3 linked regions of the Quadrisphaera setariae genome follow. The protein of the gene in region 1 binds, or shares a complex with, the protein of each later gene. Links are inferred from orthologs where the notes say so. Each region holds a gene or a part of one and is shown on either strand. Other genes may lie near its edges.

Region 1 (4,917 bases):
CAACCTGCCGCGCGTGCTGGGCGGCCTGGGGGTGGCGATCCTTTCGACCTCCTCCGGCCTCCTCACGGACCGCCAGGCGAGCAAGCAGGGCGTGGGTGGGGAAGTCCTCGCCTACGTCTGGTGAGGGGGTAGAGCATGTCGCGCATCGGAAGGCTCCCCGTGGCCGTGCCGGCCGGGGTGGACGTCACCATCGACGGCGCCGAGGGCCGCACCGTCACCGTCAAGGGCCCCAAGGGGACCCTCACGCACACCGTGCCCGCTCCGCTGTCCGTCGACCGCGGTGAGGACGGCGTCATCGCCGTCACCCGCCCGAACGACGAGCGGCTGTCGAAGTCGCTGCACGGCCTGACCCGCACGCTGCTGGCCAACATGGTCACCGGCGTGACGCAGGGCTTCGAGAAGCAGATGGAGATCGTGGGCACCGGCTACCGCGTGCAGGCACGCGGTTCCGACCTCGAGTTCGCCCTCGGCTTCAGCCACCCCGTGCTGGTCAAGGCGCCGGAGGGCATCACCCTCACGGTGTCCGCGCCCAACCGCTTCGCGGTGGCGGGCATCGACAAGCAGCGCGTCGGCGAGGTCGCCGCGAACATCCGCAAGCTGCGCAAGCCCGACCCCTACAAGGGCAAGGGCGTGCGCTACGCCGGCGAGGTCGTCCGGCGCAAGGTCGGGAAGGCTGGTAAGTAGTCATGGCTCTCGCCAGTAGGACGAAGCTCCTCCGCAAGGGCGCTGCCAAGACCGGCGCTGCCGCTCGCTCCCGCCGCCACCTGCGCGTGCGCAAGAAGGTCTCCGGGACCGCGGTCCGCCCGCGTCTAGTGGTCACGCGCTCGGCGCGGCACATCGCCGTCCAGGTGGTGGACGACACCCTCGGCCGCACCCTGGCGTCGGCCTCCACCATGGAGGCGGACCTGCGCGGGCACGACGGCGACAAGACGGCCAAGGCCCGTCGCGTCGGCGAGCTCGTCGCCGAGCGCGCCAAGGCCGCGGGCGTCGAGGCCGTGGTCTTCGACCGCGGCGGCAACCGCTACCACGGCCGTGTGGCCGCAGTGGCGGACGGCGCCCGCGAGGGGGGGCTCTCCCTGTGAGCACCCGTACGAACCTGAGCAACGGAAGGAACGCCTGATGCCCGGACCACAGCGCAGGGGCGCCGGCGGCCCCCCCAGCGGGACCGGCGGCCCGGGGAACGACCGCGGCCAGCGCGGCGGCAACGACCGGGGCGGGCGCGGCGGCAACGACCGCGGCGGCCGCGGCGGTGACGCCGAGCGCAGCCAGTTCCTGGAGCGCGTCGTGACCATCAACCGCGTCGCCAAGGTCGTCAAGGGCGGCCGCCGCTTCAGCTTCACCGCGCTGGTCGTGGTGGGCGACGGTGACGGCACCCTCGGCGTCGGCTACGGGAAGGCCAAGGAGGTGCCCGCGGCGATCGCCAAGGGCGTGGAGGAGGCGAAGAAGAACTTCTTCCGCGTCCCCCGCATCCAGGGCACCATCCCCCACCCCGTGCAGGGCGAGGAGGCCGCTGGTGTGGTCCTCCTGCGTCCGGCGAGCCCCGGTACCGGCGTCATCGCCGGTGGCCCGGTGCGCGCCGTGCTCGAGTGCGCCGGCATCCACGACGTGCTGAGCAAGTCGCTGGGCTCCTCCAACGCGATCAACATCGTGCACGCCACGGTGGCCGCGCTGAAGGGGCTCGAGCAGCCCGAGTCCGTCGCGGCGCGCCGCGGCCTGACGGTCGAGGAGGTCGCTCCGGCGGCCCTCCTGCGGGCCAGGGCGGCGGCTGTCTGATGGCGCAGCTCAAGGTGACCCAGGTCAAGTCGGAGATCGGTGGCAAGCAGAACCACCGCGACACGCTGCGGACCCTCGGCCTCAAGCGGATCGGCCAGTCGGTCGTCCGCGAGGACCGTCCCGAGGTGCTCGGCATGCTGCGCGCGGTGCGCCACCTCGTGATCGTGGAGGAGGTGGACGCCCGATGAGCGAGGAGTCCACGCTGAAGGTCCACCACCTGCGGCCCGCCCCCGGGGCGAAGACCGCGAAGACCCGCGTGGGTCGTGGTGAGGCCAGCAAGGGCAAGACCGCGGGCCGCGGCACCAAGGGCACGAAGGCCCGCTACCAGGTGTCCGCGCGCTTCGAGGGCGGCCAGATGCCCCTGCACATGCGCCTGCCCAAGCTGCGCGGCTTCACCAACCCGGCGAAGGTCGTGTCGCAGGTCGTCAACCTCGACCGCATCTCCGAGCTCTTCCCGCAGGGCGGGGAGATCGGGGTGGACGAGCTCGTGGCCGTCGGCGCCGTGCGCGCCGGGCAGCGGGTCAAGGTGCTCGGCACCGGTGACATCAGCGTCCCGGCCCAGGTGACGGCGCACGCGTTCTCGGCGTCGGCGGAGGCGAAGATCGCCGCTGCCGGCGGCACCACCACCCGGCTCTGACCGGGCGGAGGCGCTTGCGCCCCCCCGGGGACGCAGACCCGACGTGAGAGGGCCCGTGCCGCGCAGCAGCGCGGTGCGGGCCCTCTCCCGCTCCCGGGCCGCGGCGCTCGGAGGCGGGCGCAGCGGCGGCCCGAGGTGCCGAGCGGCCACGGGCGGCCACCGCGCCGGGTAACCTCGCCGGGTCGGCACCCGGGCCGCTCGGGGCGACCTCGAGCGGGGCGCCGGCACCGCGGGGCGCGTCATCACAGACCCGCACCGCCGTCGCGGCCCCCGCGGGACGCGGCAGGTGCCGCGCTCGCAGCCGAGCCTCGGACGAGGTGCCGGCGCAGACTGACCAGGAGGACACGTGCTAGGTGCGTTCGTGCGGGCGTTCAAGACGCCCGACCTGCGACGCAAGATCGTCTTCACGTTGGCGATCATGGCGGTGTTCCGCCTCGGGTCCTTCGTGCCGGCGCCCGGCGTCAGCTACCAGAACGTGCAGCAGTGCCTCGCCGGGCTCGACACCCAGAGCGACCTGCTCGGACTGGTCAACCTCTTCAGCGGCGGAGCGCTGCTGCAGCTGAGCGTCTTCGCGCTCGGGATCATGCCGTACATCACCGCGAGCATCATCATCCAGCTGCTGCGCGTGGTCATCCCCCGCTTCGAGGAGCTGCACAAGGAGGGGCAGTCCGGCACCGCGAAGCTCACGCAGTACACGCGGTACCTGACGATCGCCCTGGCCGTGCTGCAGTCCACGACCTACGTGGCCGTGGCCCGCTCGGGCAACCTCTTCGGCTCGAGCTCCGGCGCCTGCGCCGACGTGATCCCGAACGACTCGGTGCCCGTCCTGCTCCTCATGGTCCTCACCATGACCGCCGGCACCGGACTGGTCATGTGGATGGGCGAGATGGTGACCGAGCGCGGTGTCGGCAACGGCATGTCGCTGCTCATCTTCACCTCCGTCGCCGCCCAGTTCCCCACCTCCATCGCCGCCATCGGGCGCGAGCGGGGCTGGGGGACCATGGCCCTGGTGATCGGCCTCGGCCTGCTCATCGTCGCGGCTGTGGTCTTCGTCGAGCAGTCCCAGCGCCGCATCCCGGTCCAGTACGCCAAGCGGATGGTCGGGCGCCGCATGTACGGCGGCACGAGCACGTACATCCCGATGAAGGTCAACATGGCCGGCGTCATCCCGGTCATCTTCGCCTCGTCGCTGCTGTACCTGCCGGGTCTCGCCGCGCAGTTCGGCGATCCGACGTCCAGCTGGGTGACGTTCATCCGCAACACCTTCACGCGGGGCGACCACCCGGCGTACATCATCGCGTACGTCCTGCTCATCGTCTTCTTCACGTACTTCTACGTCGCCATCACGTTCAACCCGGACGAGGTGGCTGACAACATCAAGCGGGTCGGCGGCTTCATCCCCGGCGTCCGCGCGGGCCGTCCCACGGCCGAGTACCTCGACCACGTCCTGACGCGCATCACCCTGCCGGGGGCCCTGTACCTGGGGCTCGTGGCGCTGGTGCCCCTGGTCGCCCTCGTGGCGGTGGGGGCCAACCAGAACTTCCCCTTCGGTGGTACGTCCATCCTCATCGTCGTCGGCGTCGGCCTGGAGACGGTGAAGCAGATCGAGTCCCAGCTCCAGCAGCGCCACTACGAGGGGTTCCTCCGTTGACCAACAGCTCTGACACCCGCGCCACCGCCGTCGACGCCGGCCCCGCCGCCACGCCCTCGCGCGTGGTGCTCCTGGGGCCCCCGGGAGCCGGCAAGGGCACCCAGGCGGCGCTCCTGGCCCAGCGCCTCGGCGTGCCTGCCATCTCGACCGGTGACATCTTCCGGGCCAACACGGCGGCGGGCACCGACCTGGGGCGCGAGGCGCAGAAGTACATGGACGCCGGCGAGTACGTGCCGGACGAGGTGACCAACCGCATGGTGGCCGACCGCCTGGCCCAGCCCGACGCGTCCGCCGGCTTCCTGCTGGACGGGTACCCCCGCACCACCGCGCAGGTGCGCACCCTGGACGAGGTCCTCGCCGCGCACGCGACGAGCCTGGACGCGGTCCTCGAGATCACCGCGGACGTCGACGTCGTCGTCGAGCGCCTCCTCAAGCGCGCCAGCGAGCAGGGCCGCAGCGACGACACCGAGGAGGTCGTGCGCCGCCGGCTCGAGGTCTACGCGGAGCAGACCGCCCCCCTGGCCGCCGCGTACGCGACGCGCGGCCTGCTCGTGACGGTCGACGGCGTGGGTGCCGTGGACGAGGTCGCGCAGCGCGTGGTGGCGGCGCTGCGGGCCGCGGGTGGCGACGCGGGCAGCGCCGCCGCCGCCGGCGCCTGAGAGCCGGGTCTGCGGCGGTGCTGGGGCGCGAGCGGATCGAGTACAAGAAGCCTGACCAGGTGCTCCTCATGCGCCGGGCGGGGCTCGTGGTGGCGCAGGCCCTCGCCGCGGTGCGGGCGGCGGCCCGCCCCGGCGTGACGACGGGTGACCTCGACGCCGTGGCCGCCGAGGTCATCCGCAGCGCTGGCGCGACGCCG
Region 2 (4,919 bases), on another replicon or contig:
CCCGCGCCGCCGCCATCAACATCGTCCCCACCTCCACCGGTGCGGCGAAGGCGATCGGCCTGGTGCTCCCGCAGCTCAAGGGCAAGCTCGACGGCTACGCGCTGCGCGTCCCGGTCCCGACCGGCTCCGCCACCGACCTCACCGTCACCGTCGGTCGCGAGACCACGGTCGACGAGGTCAACGCCGTGGTGAAGGCCGCTGCCGAGGGCCCGCTCAAGGGCTACCTCAAGTACACGACGGACCCGATCGTCTCCTCGGACATCGTCACCGACCCGTCCTCCTGCATCTTCGACGCCGGCCTGACCAAGGTCATCGGCGACCAGGTGAAGGTGGTCGGCTGGTACGACAACGAGTGGGGCTACTCCAACCGCCTCGTCGACCTGGTGAAGCTCGTCGGGGCCTGAGCCTTGGCGCTCTCGTCCCTCGACGACCTGGTGGCCGCGCAGGGTGACCTGCGCGGCCGCCGGGTGCTGGTCCGCTCCGACCTCAACGTGCCGCTCGACGGCACGACCATCACCGACGACGGCCGCGTGCGCGCCTCCGTGCCGACGTGGCAGCGCCTGCTCGACGCAGGCGCTCGCGTCGTCGTCGTCGCCCATCTGGGACGCCCCAAGGGCGCGCCGGAGGCGAAGTACTCTCTGGCCCCCGTGGCCGAGCGGGTGCGCGAGCTGCTGCCGTCCACCGCGGTCCGCTTCGCGGACGTGACGGTCGGCGGGAGCGCGCAGGAGGCTGCCGACGCCCTCGGCGACGGCGAGCTGCTGCTCGTGGAGAACCTCCGCTTCAACGCCGGCGAGACCAGCAAGGACGACGCCGAGCGCGCCGCCTTCGCCGGTGAGCTGGCTGCCCTGGTGGGCGGGCCCGAGCAGGGCCTGTTCGTCTCGGACGGCTTCGGCGTGGTGCACCGCAAGCAGGCCAGCGTCTACGACGTCGCCCAGCTGCTCCCGCACGCCGCCGGCGGCCTCGTCGAGGCCGAGACCGCGGTGCTGCAGCGCCTCACCACCGACCCCGCCCGGCCCTACGCCGTGGTGCTGGGCGGCGCGAAGGTCTCGGACAAGCTCGCCGTCATTGAGAACCTGCTGGGCACGGCCGACCGGCTCCTCGTCGGCGGCGGCATGGTCTTCACCTTCCTCGCGGCCCAGGGCCACGAGGTCGGCACGTCCCTGCTCGAGGCCGACCAGGTCGAGACCGTCAAGGGCTACCTCGCCACCGCCGCCGAGCGCGGCGTGGAGGTCGTCCTGCCGGTCGACGTCGTCGCGGCGACGGCGTTCTCCGCCGACGCCGAGCACGAGGTCGTCGCGGCCGACGCCATCCCGGCCGACCGCATGGGCCTGGACATCGGCCCGAGGAGCGCAGAGCTCTTCGCCTCGAAGCTGGCCGACACCCGCACGGTCTTCTGGAACGGCCCGATGGGCGCGTTCGAGATGGCGCCGTACGCCGAGGGCACCCGCGAGCTCGCGAAGGCCCTCGCCGAGGTCACCCGCGCCGGCGGCCTCACCGTGGTCGGAGGCGGCGACTCCGCCGCCGCGGTCCGCTCGCTCGGCTTCGCCGACAGCGACTTCGGCCACATCTCCACCGGCGGCGGCGCGAGCCTGGAGTACCTCGAGGGCAAGACCCTCCCCGGGCTCTCCGTCCTCGCCTGACCGGCAGCTCCACCAGCAGCGGCCGACGCACCCCGTCGGCGCACCGGCTCCCCGCCCGCGGCACCGCGGGCGGGGAGCCTTCCGCACGCACTCCCTTCTCACCGCCCTGACCGAACCCCAGGAGGACTCCCCGTGGCACGCACCCCGCTCATGGCCGGCAACTGGAAGATGAACGTCGACCACGTGCAGGCCACGGCCCTGGTCCAGCGCCTCGCGTGGACGCTGCGCGACGCCAAGCACGACCCGGCCTCCGTCGAGGCCGTCGTCATCCCCCCCTTCACCGACCTCCGCTCGGTGCAGACCCTCATCGAGGGCGACAAGCTGGAGCTCGGCCTGGGCGCCCAGGACGTCTCCGCCCACGAGCCCGGCGCCCGCACCGGTGAGGTCGCCGCCTCCATGCTGGCGCGCCTCGGCGTGCAGTACGTGGTCGTCGGCCACAGCGAGCGCCGCCAGTACCACGGCGAGGACGACGCGCTGGTGGCCGCGAAGGCCGCCAAGGTCCTCGAGCACGGCATGACCCCGATCGTCTGCCTCGGCGAGCAGCTGGAGGTCCGCGAGGCCGGCGAGCACGTCGCCGACTGCATCGGCCAGCTCGACGGCTCCCTCGCGGGCATCTCCGCGGAGGACCTGCCGAAGGTCGTCGTCGCCTACGAGCCCGTCTGGGCCATCGGCACCGGCAAGGTCGCCACCCCCGAGGACGCCCAGGAGGTCTGCGCGGCCCTGCGCGCGCGCCTGGCCGACGCCCACGGCGCCGAGGTGGCCGACGCCGTGCGCGTGCTGTACGGCGGCTCGGTGAAGTCCTCCAACGTCGCCGCGATCATGGCCGGTGAGGACGTCGACGGCGCCCTCGTCGGTGGCGCGAGCCTCGACGCCGGTGAGTTCGCCGGCATCGTCACGGGCGGGGCGGCGTCCTGACCGCTCCGCGGCCGGGTGGTCTGGGCGCGCGGCGCGACACGGCCGGCTGCGTGATGGCGGTCACCGCGGCGCCCACCAGCAAGTACTCTGGTCGGCTGTGACCGTCCTGCGGATCGTGCTCCAGGTGCTGCTGGCGCTGACGAGCCTCTTCCTGACCCTGCTGATCCTGCTCCACAAGGGCAAGGGCGGCGGTCTGTCGGACATGTTCGGCGGCGGGATGTCCGCCAGCGTGGGCAGCTCCGGGGTGGCCGAGCGCAACCTCAACCGCATCACCGTGGCGAACGCCGTCCTCTGGGCGGCCGTGGTCGTGGCGCTCGGCCTCGTCGAGCGCTTCGACCCCAGCGGTTCCTGACCCCCACTCCTGCAGACGAAGGGATCACCGTGGCAGGTGGCAACGCGATCCGGGGCAGCCGTGTCGGCGCCGGTCCCATGGGCGAGGCGGAGCGCGGCGACGCCGCGCCCCGGCGGCGCGTCTCCTACTGGTGCGCCAACGCGCACGAGACGCAGCCGAGCTTCGCCTTCGACCCCGGCTCCGAGGTCCCCGAGACCTGGGACTGCCCGCGCTGCGGGCTCCCCGCCGGCCAGGACCGGGCCAACCCGCCCCAGCCGCCCAAGACCGAGCCGTACAAGACGCACCTCGCGTACGTGAAGGAGCGCCGGTCCGAGAGCGACGGCAAGGCCATCCTCGAGGCGGCCCTCGCCAAGCACCGCGCCAAGCGCGGTCTCTGACGGCGGTCCGACCACACGCGAAGGGCCCCCGGGACGCACGTCCCGGGGGCCCTTCGCGCTCTCCGCGCCGGAGCGGCCAGCTCAGACGGTGCGCTGCGCCAGGTAGTGCTCGATCAGCTCCCGCGTCGACGGGTCCTGGGCCTCGAGCGCCGCGGAGTCGCCCGTGAGGGCGGGCGCGATCTCCAGGGCGAGCTTCTTGCCCAGCTCGACGCCCCACTGGTCGAAGCTGTCGATGCCCCACACGACGCCCTCGACGAACGTGATGTGCTCGTACAGCGCGATCAGCTGGCCGAGCACCGACGGGGTCAGCGACGCAGCGAGGATCGAGGTGGTGGGCCGGTTGCCGCTGAAGACCCGCGCCGACACGACGTCCTCCGCGGTCCCCTCGGCGCGGACCTCCTCGGCGGTCTTGCCGAACGCCAGCGCCTTGGTCTGCGCGAAGTAGTTGGCCATGAAGAGGGCGTGCACGTCGACGTCGCCGTCCCGCAGCGGGTGCGCGGGGTTGGCGAACGCGATGAAGTCCGCCGGGATGACCCGCGTGCCCTGGTGGATCAGCTGGTAGAAGGCGTGCTGGCCGTTGGTGCCGGGCTCTCCCCAGAACACCTCGCCGGTGGCGGTGGTGACGGGGGAGCCGTCCCAGCGCACCGACTTGCCGTTGGACTCCATCGTCAGCTGCTGCAGGTACGCGGGGAAGCGGTGCAGGTACTGGCTGTACGGCAGGACGGCGTGGGTGTGGGCGTCCAGGAAGTTGACGTACCAGACGTTGAGCAGGCCCAGGAGCACGGGGACGTTGGTGGCGAGCGGCTCGGTGCGCACGTGCTCGTCGACCGCGTGGAACCCGGCGAGGAACTCCCGGAACCCCTCCGGCCCGATCGCCACCGCCAGCGAGGTGCCGATGGCGGAGTCGACGGAGTAGCGCCCGCCGACCCAGTCCCAGAAGCCGAACGCGTTCTCCGGGTCGATGCCGAAGTCGGCGACCTTGTCCAGGGCGGTGGAGACGGCCACGAAGTGCTTCGCGACGGCCGCGCGGCGCGCGTCGTCGTCGTCCTCCAGCGCGCCGGCGGCGCTGAGCTGCTCCCACAGCCAGGCCCGGGCCAGACGCGCGTTGGTCAGCGTCTCCAGGGTCCCGAAGGTCTTGGAGGCGACGATGAACAGCGTCGAGGCCGCGTCGAGGTCGGCGACGGTCTCGGCCAGGTCGGTCGGGTCGATGTTCGAGACGAACCGGACCTCGACGTCAGGGTGCTTGTAGGCCTTGAGCGCCTCGTAGGCCATCACCGGGCCGAGGTCGGACCCGCCGATGCCGATGTTGACGACCGTGCGGATCCGCTGGCCGGTGACGCCCGTCCAGGTGCCGGAGCGCACGTCGTCCGCGAAGGCGGACACCTTCTCCAGGACCGCCTGGACGTCGGCGTCGACGTCCTGGCCGTCGACCACCAGCGGGGGGTCCGCGTGCGGCGGGCGGCGCAGCGCGGTGTGCAGGACGGCGCGGTCCTCAGTGACGTTGATGTGCTCGCCGGCGAACATCGCCTGCAGCCGCTCCGGCAGCCGCACCTCCTCGGCCAGCTGCACCAGCAGGGACAGCGTGGTGTCCGTGACGAGGTTCTTGGACAGGTCCACGTGGAGGTCCGCGGCGTC
Region 3 (5,168 bases), 450 kb from region 1 along the record:
GGGGCGCTGCTCCTCGCGGTGGACGCCGTCCACAGGGAGCCCTCCGTTCCACGATCGGCCGCCAGCGCTCGTGCATGATCCGCACATGGCACCGAACAACAGCAAACTGCATCAAACGAAGGCAAGCGCATGAGGGCGACACCCAGGCCGATGGCGACGCTGCTGACGTCAGGGTCCGTCGCACTGCTCGGCGCCACGGGCGGACTCCTGGCCGTCGAGGCCCTGCGCGACCTCGACCACGTCCCAGCCGACCTGGACTCCGCCGTCGCCGCCCTGGCGGGACTGGCACTGGGCACGGTGCTCCTCGTGTGGTGCGCCGGGTCGGCGGCCGCCGTGGGCGCCGTGCTGCTCGGCACCACCGGGAGGACCGGGGCCGCCCTGCGCGCCGTCGCCGACGCCACCACCCCGCTGCTGCTTCGGCGCCTGATCGCCGCGGCCGTGGGAGCCGCGGTGCTCGGCGGGGTCAGCGCTCCCGCCTTCGCCGGCAGCCGCCCCGCTCCTGCCGCGGCGGCGAGCGCCAGCGGGCTCAGCTGGCCCTCGACGAGCCGCACGTCGAGCGAGCCGGCCACCACCCCGAGCAGCAGTCCGACCACCACGTCCGCCCCGGCACCCGCCACCTCGACGACGGCTCCCGCGACCAGCGCTCCGGCCGCTCGTCCGGGCACGGGTCCCCGTGCTGCCGAGGCCTCGAACCCACAGACCCCGAGCTCACAGACCCCGAGCTCACAGACCCCGAGCTCACAGACCTCGACCGCACAGACCTCGACCGCACAGACCTCGACCGCACCGCCCAGGACGAGCCAGGTCCCGGCCACGGGCCGCACGACCACCGAGGTGGTGGTCCGCAGCGGCGACACCCTGTGGTCCATCGCCGCCCGCAACCTGCCCGCCGGCAGCACCCGCGCAGCCGTGGCCGCCGCGTGGCCCCGCTGGTACGCCGCCAACCGCGCCGTCATCGGCTCCGACCCCGACCACCTGCGTCCCGGCCAGCGGCTGGTGGCGCCGTGAGCACCTCCAGCGCAGCGACACCCCTCACCGACGACCTCGCAGTGCCCGCGGCACCGCTGCCCGCGCTGCGCGTCGTCCCTGCACCGCGGTCGGAGCCGAAGGCGCTCGGGGCTCCCGTCGAGCGCCGTCGTCCCCCGGTCATCGCCCTGCAGGGGGTGCTGCCGCTGGTGCTGGACGGGCGGCTCCCGCGCGGCGTCGACCCGGCGGTCGCCCCCCGCCCGACGGCGTCCTCCTCCCTGCCCGACCCGGAGCCCCTGTGCGCCGGGCTGGTGGTCGCCGCCGTCGAGGTCCTCGCTGGGACCCGACCCGCCGCGCAGCTGCTGCGCTGGCTCACCGCTGACGTCTACGCCGGTCTGCAGCAGCGAGCAGCGCTGGCGCAGCGGGTCCGTGGACGTCGCCGGCACACGCGGGCCGTGGTCCGCAGGGTCCTCGTCAGCTGCCCGCGCGACGACGTCGTCGAGGCGGCGGTCGTGGTGCGCGACGGTGAGCGCGTGCGCGCAGCCGCACTGCGCCTGGAGGGCGTGGACGGTCGCTGGCGCGTCACCGCCCTCCAGATCGGCTGACCGACGGTGCAGCAGCCGGTCCGGAGGGCGGGCGTGGCGCGAGGAGCGGGGAGGCCGCTGCCTCCCGGCTCAGGCCTTCTTGCGGGCGCGCCGCTCGCGGCGGCTACCGCCCTCGGCGGTGGGTCCGCCGGTGACCTCGACGTCGCCGTCAGCGGACGGCGCCGTGTACTGCAGCTGCTGCGGAGCCCCGCCGCCCTCGAGGCCGGGAGCCACGAGGGCCGGAGCCTGCTCGCCGGCCACCGCTGCCTCGTCGTCGCGGACCGGCTCCGCCGGGACCTGCACCTCGAGGTTGAAGACGTACCCGACCGACTCCTCCTTGATGCCCTCGAGCATCGCCTGGAAGAGCAGGAAGCCCTCGCGCTGGTACTCGACCAGCGGGTCGCGCTGGGCCATCGCGCGCAGCGAGATGCCCTCCTGCAGGTAGTCCATCTCGTAGAGGTGCTCGCGCCACTTCCGGTCGAGCACGCTGAGGACCACCCGGCGCTCCAGCTCGCGGACGACGGCCGGCCCCAGGGTGCGCTCGCGCTCGAGGAACTGCTGCTCGGCGTCGGAGACCAGCTCCTCCAGGAGCATCTGCTGCGTCACCGCTGAGCGGCCCCCGGCCTCCTGCTCGACGTCGGCGACGGTGATGGACACCGGGTACAGGGTCTTGAGGGCCTGCCAGAGCTGGTCGAGGTCCCAGTCCTCGGCGAAGCCGTCCGACGTCGCCGAGGTGACGTAGCCGGTGACCACGTCGCGGACGAAGTGGCCCACCTGCTCGTGGAGGTCCTCGCCCTCGAGCACGCGGCGGCGCTCGGCGTAGATGACCTCGCGCTGGCGGTTGAGGACGTCGTCGTACTTGAGGACGTTCTTGCGGATCTCGAAGTTGCGGGACTCCACCTGGCTCTGCGCGCTCTGGATGGCGCGGCTGACGAGCTTCGACTCCAGCGGCACGTCGTCGGGGATGCCGGCGCGGGTCAGCATGGACTCCGCCAGCCCCGAGTTGAACAGGCGCATGAGGTCGTCGGCCATGGACAGGTAGAAGCGGGACTCGCCCGGGTCGCCCTGGCGGCCGGAGCGGCCGCGGAGCTGGTTGTCGATGCGGCGCGACTCGTGCCGCTCCGTGCCGAGCACGTACAGGCCGCCCAGCTCGGTGACCTTCGCGGCGTCGGCGGCCACGGCGTCCTTCGCGCGCTGCAGCGCCTCGGGCCAGGCGGCGTCGTAGGCCTCGGCGTCCTCGACGGGGTCGAGACCGCGCTCGGACAGCTCCGCCACGGCGAGGAACTCGGCGTTGCCGCCGAGCATGATGTCGGTGCCGCGGCCGGCCATGTTGGTGGCCACGGTGACGGCGCCGGCCCGACCGGCCATCGCCACGATGGCCGCCTCCCGCGCGTGCTGCTTGGCGTTGAGCACCTCGTGGGGGATGCCCTTCTTCACCAGCTGCTGGGAGAGGTACTCGCTCTTGGCCACGCTCGTGGTGCCCACCAGCACCGGCTGCCCGGTCCCGTGGCGCTCGGCGATGTCCTCGACCACGGCGTCGAACTTCGCCACCTCGGTCTTGTAGACGAGGTCGGGCTGGTCGGTGCGGGCCACCGGCTTGTTGGTGGGGATCGGCACCACGCCGAGCTTGTAGGTGCCGTGGAACTCGGCGGCCTCGGTGGTGGCCGTGCCGGTCATCCCCGACAGCTTGTCGTAGAGGCGGAAGTAGTTCTGCAGCGTGATCGTGGCGAGGGTCTGGTTCTCGGCCTTGACCTCGACGCCCTCCTTGGCCTCGATCGCCTGGTGCATGCCCTCGTTGTAGCGGCGCCCGGCGAGGATGCGGCCGGTGTGCTCGTCCACGATGAGCACCTCGCCGTCGGCGACGACGTAGTCCTTGTCGCGCTTGAAGAGCTCCTTGGCCTTCACCGCGTTGTTGATGTAGCCGACGTAGGGCGTGTTCACCGAGTCGTAGAGGTTCTCGATGCCGAGCTGGTCCTCGACCTTCTCGATGCCCGGCTCGAGGATGCCGACGGTGCGCTTCTTCTCGTCGACCTCGTAGTCGACCTCGCGCTCCAGCCGGCGCACGATCCGCGCGAACTCGGCGAACCACTTCGAGGCGTCGCCCTGCGACGGGCCGGAGATGATCAGCGGGGTGCGGGCCTCGTCGATGAGGATGGAGTCGACCTCGTCGACGATGCAGAAGTGGTGGCCGCGCTGCACGAGGTCGCCGGCGTTCCACGCCATGTTGTCGCGCAGGTAGTCGAACCCGAACTGGGTGTTGGTGCCGTAGGTGATGTCGGCGCCGTACTGCTGGCGGCGCTCCGCCGGGGCCATGCCGTCCAGCACGCAGCCGCTGGTCAGGCCCAGGTGGCGGTAGACGCGGCCCATGAGGTCGCTCTGGTAGCTGGCGAGGAAGTCGTTGACGGTGATGACGTGCGTGCCTCTGCCGGGGATCGCGTTGAGGTAGGCGGCGAAGACACCGGTGAGGGTCTTGCCCTCACCGGTCTTCATCTCGGCGATGTTCCCCTGGTGGAGGGCCGCGCCGCCCATGAGCTGCACGTCGTACGGGCGCTGGCCCAGCACGCGGCGGGCGCCCTCGCGGACCACCGCGAACGCCTCGGGGAGCAGGTCGTCGAGGGTCTCGCCGTCCTTGTAGCGGGCGCGGAACCTGTCGGTCTCCTCGGCCAGCTCGGCGTCGGACAGGGGGGTGAAGTCGTCCTCGAGGGCGTTCACCTGCTTCACGAGCCCCTGCAGGCGGCGCAGCGTCCGACCCTCGCCGGCGCGCAGCACCTTCTCCAGCAGACCAGGCACGGTCACTCCCCGCTTCCTTCTTCTCCACTCGCACAGCACCCGAAAGGGTCTTGCCATCGTAGGCGCGGGCCGCTGCGCGCAGGCCCACTTGCCCAGGAGGCGCCCAGGGCACACTGTGCCGCGATGGTCCGCGACGATCCTGAGGAGCCGGAGCCTGCGGGGCCTCGGCTGCGGGAGCGCGGGGTGCTCGTGCGCCGCGCCTGCCCCGCGGACGCCGCCGCCGTCGCGGCCCTCCTGGACGACCGCGACGTGGCCCGCTGGCTGCCCGACCTGGGCGCGGCGGGGGGCGCGCCGAGTGCGTCGGCCGCCCTGGGGGTCCCTGGGATCCGCCCCTCCGGCCCGTCCCACCGCCTCGTGGTGGAGGTCGCCGGTGAGTTCGCGGGCCTCGTGCTCCTCGCCGAGGACGGCGAGGGCGGCGGCTGGCTCACCTGCGCCGCTCCGCCGGCGGCGCGCGGCCGCGGCACCACGGCCGGCGCGGTCCGGCTGGTGCTGACCTGGGCGTTCGTGGAGCTGGGCCTGCAGGCCGTGCGCTGGTGCGTGGAGGCCGGTGCGTGGCCGGCGAGGCGCCTGGCCTGGGCCTGCGGCAGCGGGGTCGACGGCACGGTGCGCTGCCTGCTGCCCGTGCGCGGGGACCTGCGTGACGCGTGGGTGGGCACCTGGCGCTGGGACTCCTCCCTGCAGCGCGCCGAGCGCTGGCTCTCACCGGTGGAGCTCGCGGGTGGAGGCGTCCGGCTGGGCCCGCACGTCGCCGGGGACGTGCAGCGGGTGGCGGAGGCGTGCTCGGCGGCGTCCACCCAGGCGTGGCTGCCGTCGCTGCCCGCCCCGTAC

The links.
Region 2: secY (region 1) and secG share a complex: the UniProt entries of both Escherichia coli proteins name them as parts of the sec protein translocase complex. The link is inferred for Quadrisphaera setariae from one-to-one orthologs.
Region 3: the proteins of secY (region 1) and secA are in contact, whole or in part, in a crystal structure (PDB 3DIN), measured with the Thermotoga maritima proteins. The link is inferred for Quadrisphaera setariae from one-to-one orthologs. Residues at the interface, in WP_004081795.1 of Thermotoga maritima: Glu108, Gly109, Glu110, Glu111, Ala236, Glu237, Arg238, Arg239, Ile240, Thr241, Ile242, Gln243, Tyr244, Ala245, Arg246, Arg247, Val248, Thr249, Gly250, Arg251, Arg252, Val253, Tyr254, Gly256, Ala257, Ser258, Thr259, Tyr260, Leu261, Pro262; in WP_004082002.1 of Thermotoga maritima: Glu261, Ala262, Arg263, Lys300, Ala301, Arg302, Thr303, Ile304, Ile305, Leu323, Tyr324, Asp325, Pro326, Val329, Ser330, Tyr333, Ile336, Lys340, Phe345, Val349, Glu363, Phe364, Tyr374, Ser375, Gly376, Gly377, Glu393, Ile395, Thr482, Ser483.

Annotation. Positions count from the first base shown.
Region 1 is NZ_VKAC01000001.1:113,337-118,253, forward strand. Bases 1,945-4,908 are described here. They hold secY (preprotein translocase subunit SecY), read left to right. Parts: upstream 1,945-2,756; coding sequence 2,757-4,061; downstream 4,062-4,908. Other genes in these bases: rpmD (50S ribosomal protein L30), read left to right, coding at 1,945-1,961; rplO (50S ribosomal protein L15), read left to right, coding at 1,958-2,410; FMM08_RS00650 (adenylate kinase), read left to right, coding at 4,124-4,720; map (type I methionyl aminopeptidase), read left to right, coding at 4,738-4,908. Outside these bases: rpsH (30S ribosomal protein S8), read left to right, coding at 1-124; rplF (50S ribosomal protein L6), read left to right, coding at 136-684; rplR (50S ribosomal protein L18), read left to right, coding at 687-1,082; rpsE (30S ribosomal protein S5), read left to right, coding at 1,120-1,773; more of rpmD, read left to right, coding at 1,773-1,944; more of map, read left to right, coding at 4,909-4,917. UniProt on the Escherichia coli protein: The central subunit of the protein translocation channel SecYEG. Consists of two halves formed by TMs 1-5 and 6-10.
Region 2 is NZ_VKAC01000002.1:298,199-303,117, forward strand. The notes cover bases 1,314-4,279. They hold secG (preprotein translocase subunit SecG), read left to right. Parts: upstream 1,314-2,652; coding sequence 2,653-2,907; downstream 2,908-4,279. Other genes in these bases: FMM08_RS04610 (phosphoglycerate kinase), read left to right, coding at 1,314-1,640; tpiA (triose-phosphate isomerase), read left to right, coding at 1,791-2,555; FMM08_RS04625 (RNA polymerase-binding protein RbpA), read left to right, coding at 2,937-3,284; pgi (glucose-6-phosphate isomerase), read right to left, coding at 3,366-4,279. Also shown: gap (type I glyceraldehyde-3-phosphate dehydrogenase), read left to right, coding at 1-404; more of FMM08_RS04610, read left to right, coding at 408-1,313; more of pgi, read right to left, coding at 4,280-4,919. UniProt on the Escherichia coli protein: Subunit of the protein translocation channel SecYEG. Overexpression of some hybrid proteins has been thought to jam the protein secretion apparatus resulting in cell death; while this may be true it also results in FtsH-mediated degradation of SecY.
Region 3 is NZ_VKAC01000001.1:569,401-574,568, reverse strand. What follows is about bases 1,441-4,655. They hold secA (preprotein translocase subunit SecA), read right to left. Parts: upstream 4,341-4,655; coding sequence 1,641-4,340; downstream 1,441-1,640. Other genes in these bases: FMM08_RS02505 (GNAT family N-acetyltransferase), read left to right, coding at 4,464-4,655; FMM08_RS02515 (Rv3235 family protein), read left to right, coding at 1,441-1,571. Also shown: FMM08_RS23270 (LysM peptidoglycan-binding domain-containing protein), read left to right, coding at 151-1,008; more of FMM08_RS02515, read left to right, coding at 1,005-1,440; more of FMM08_RS02505, read left to right, coding at 4,656-5,168. UniProt on the Escherichia coli protein: Required for protein export, interacts with the SecYEG preprotein conducting channel.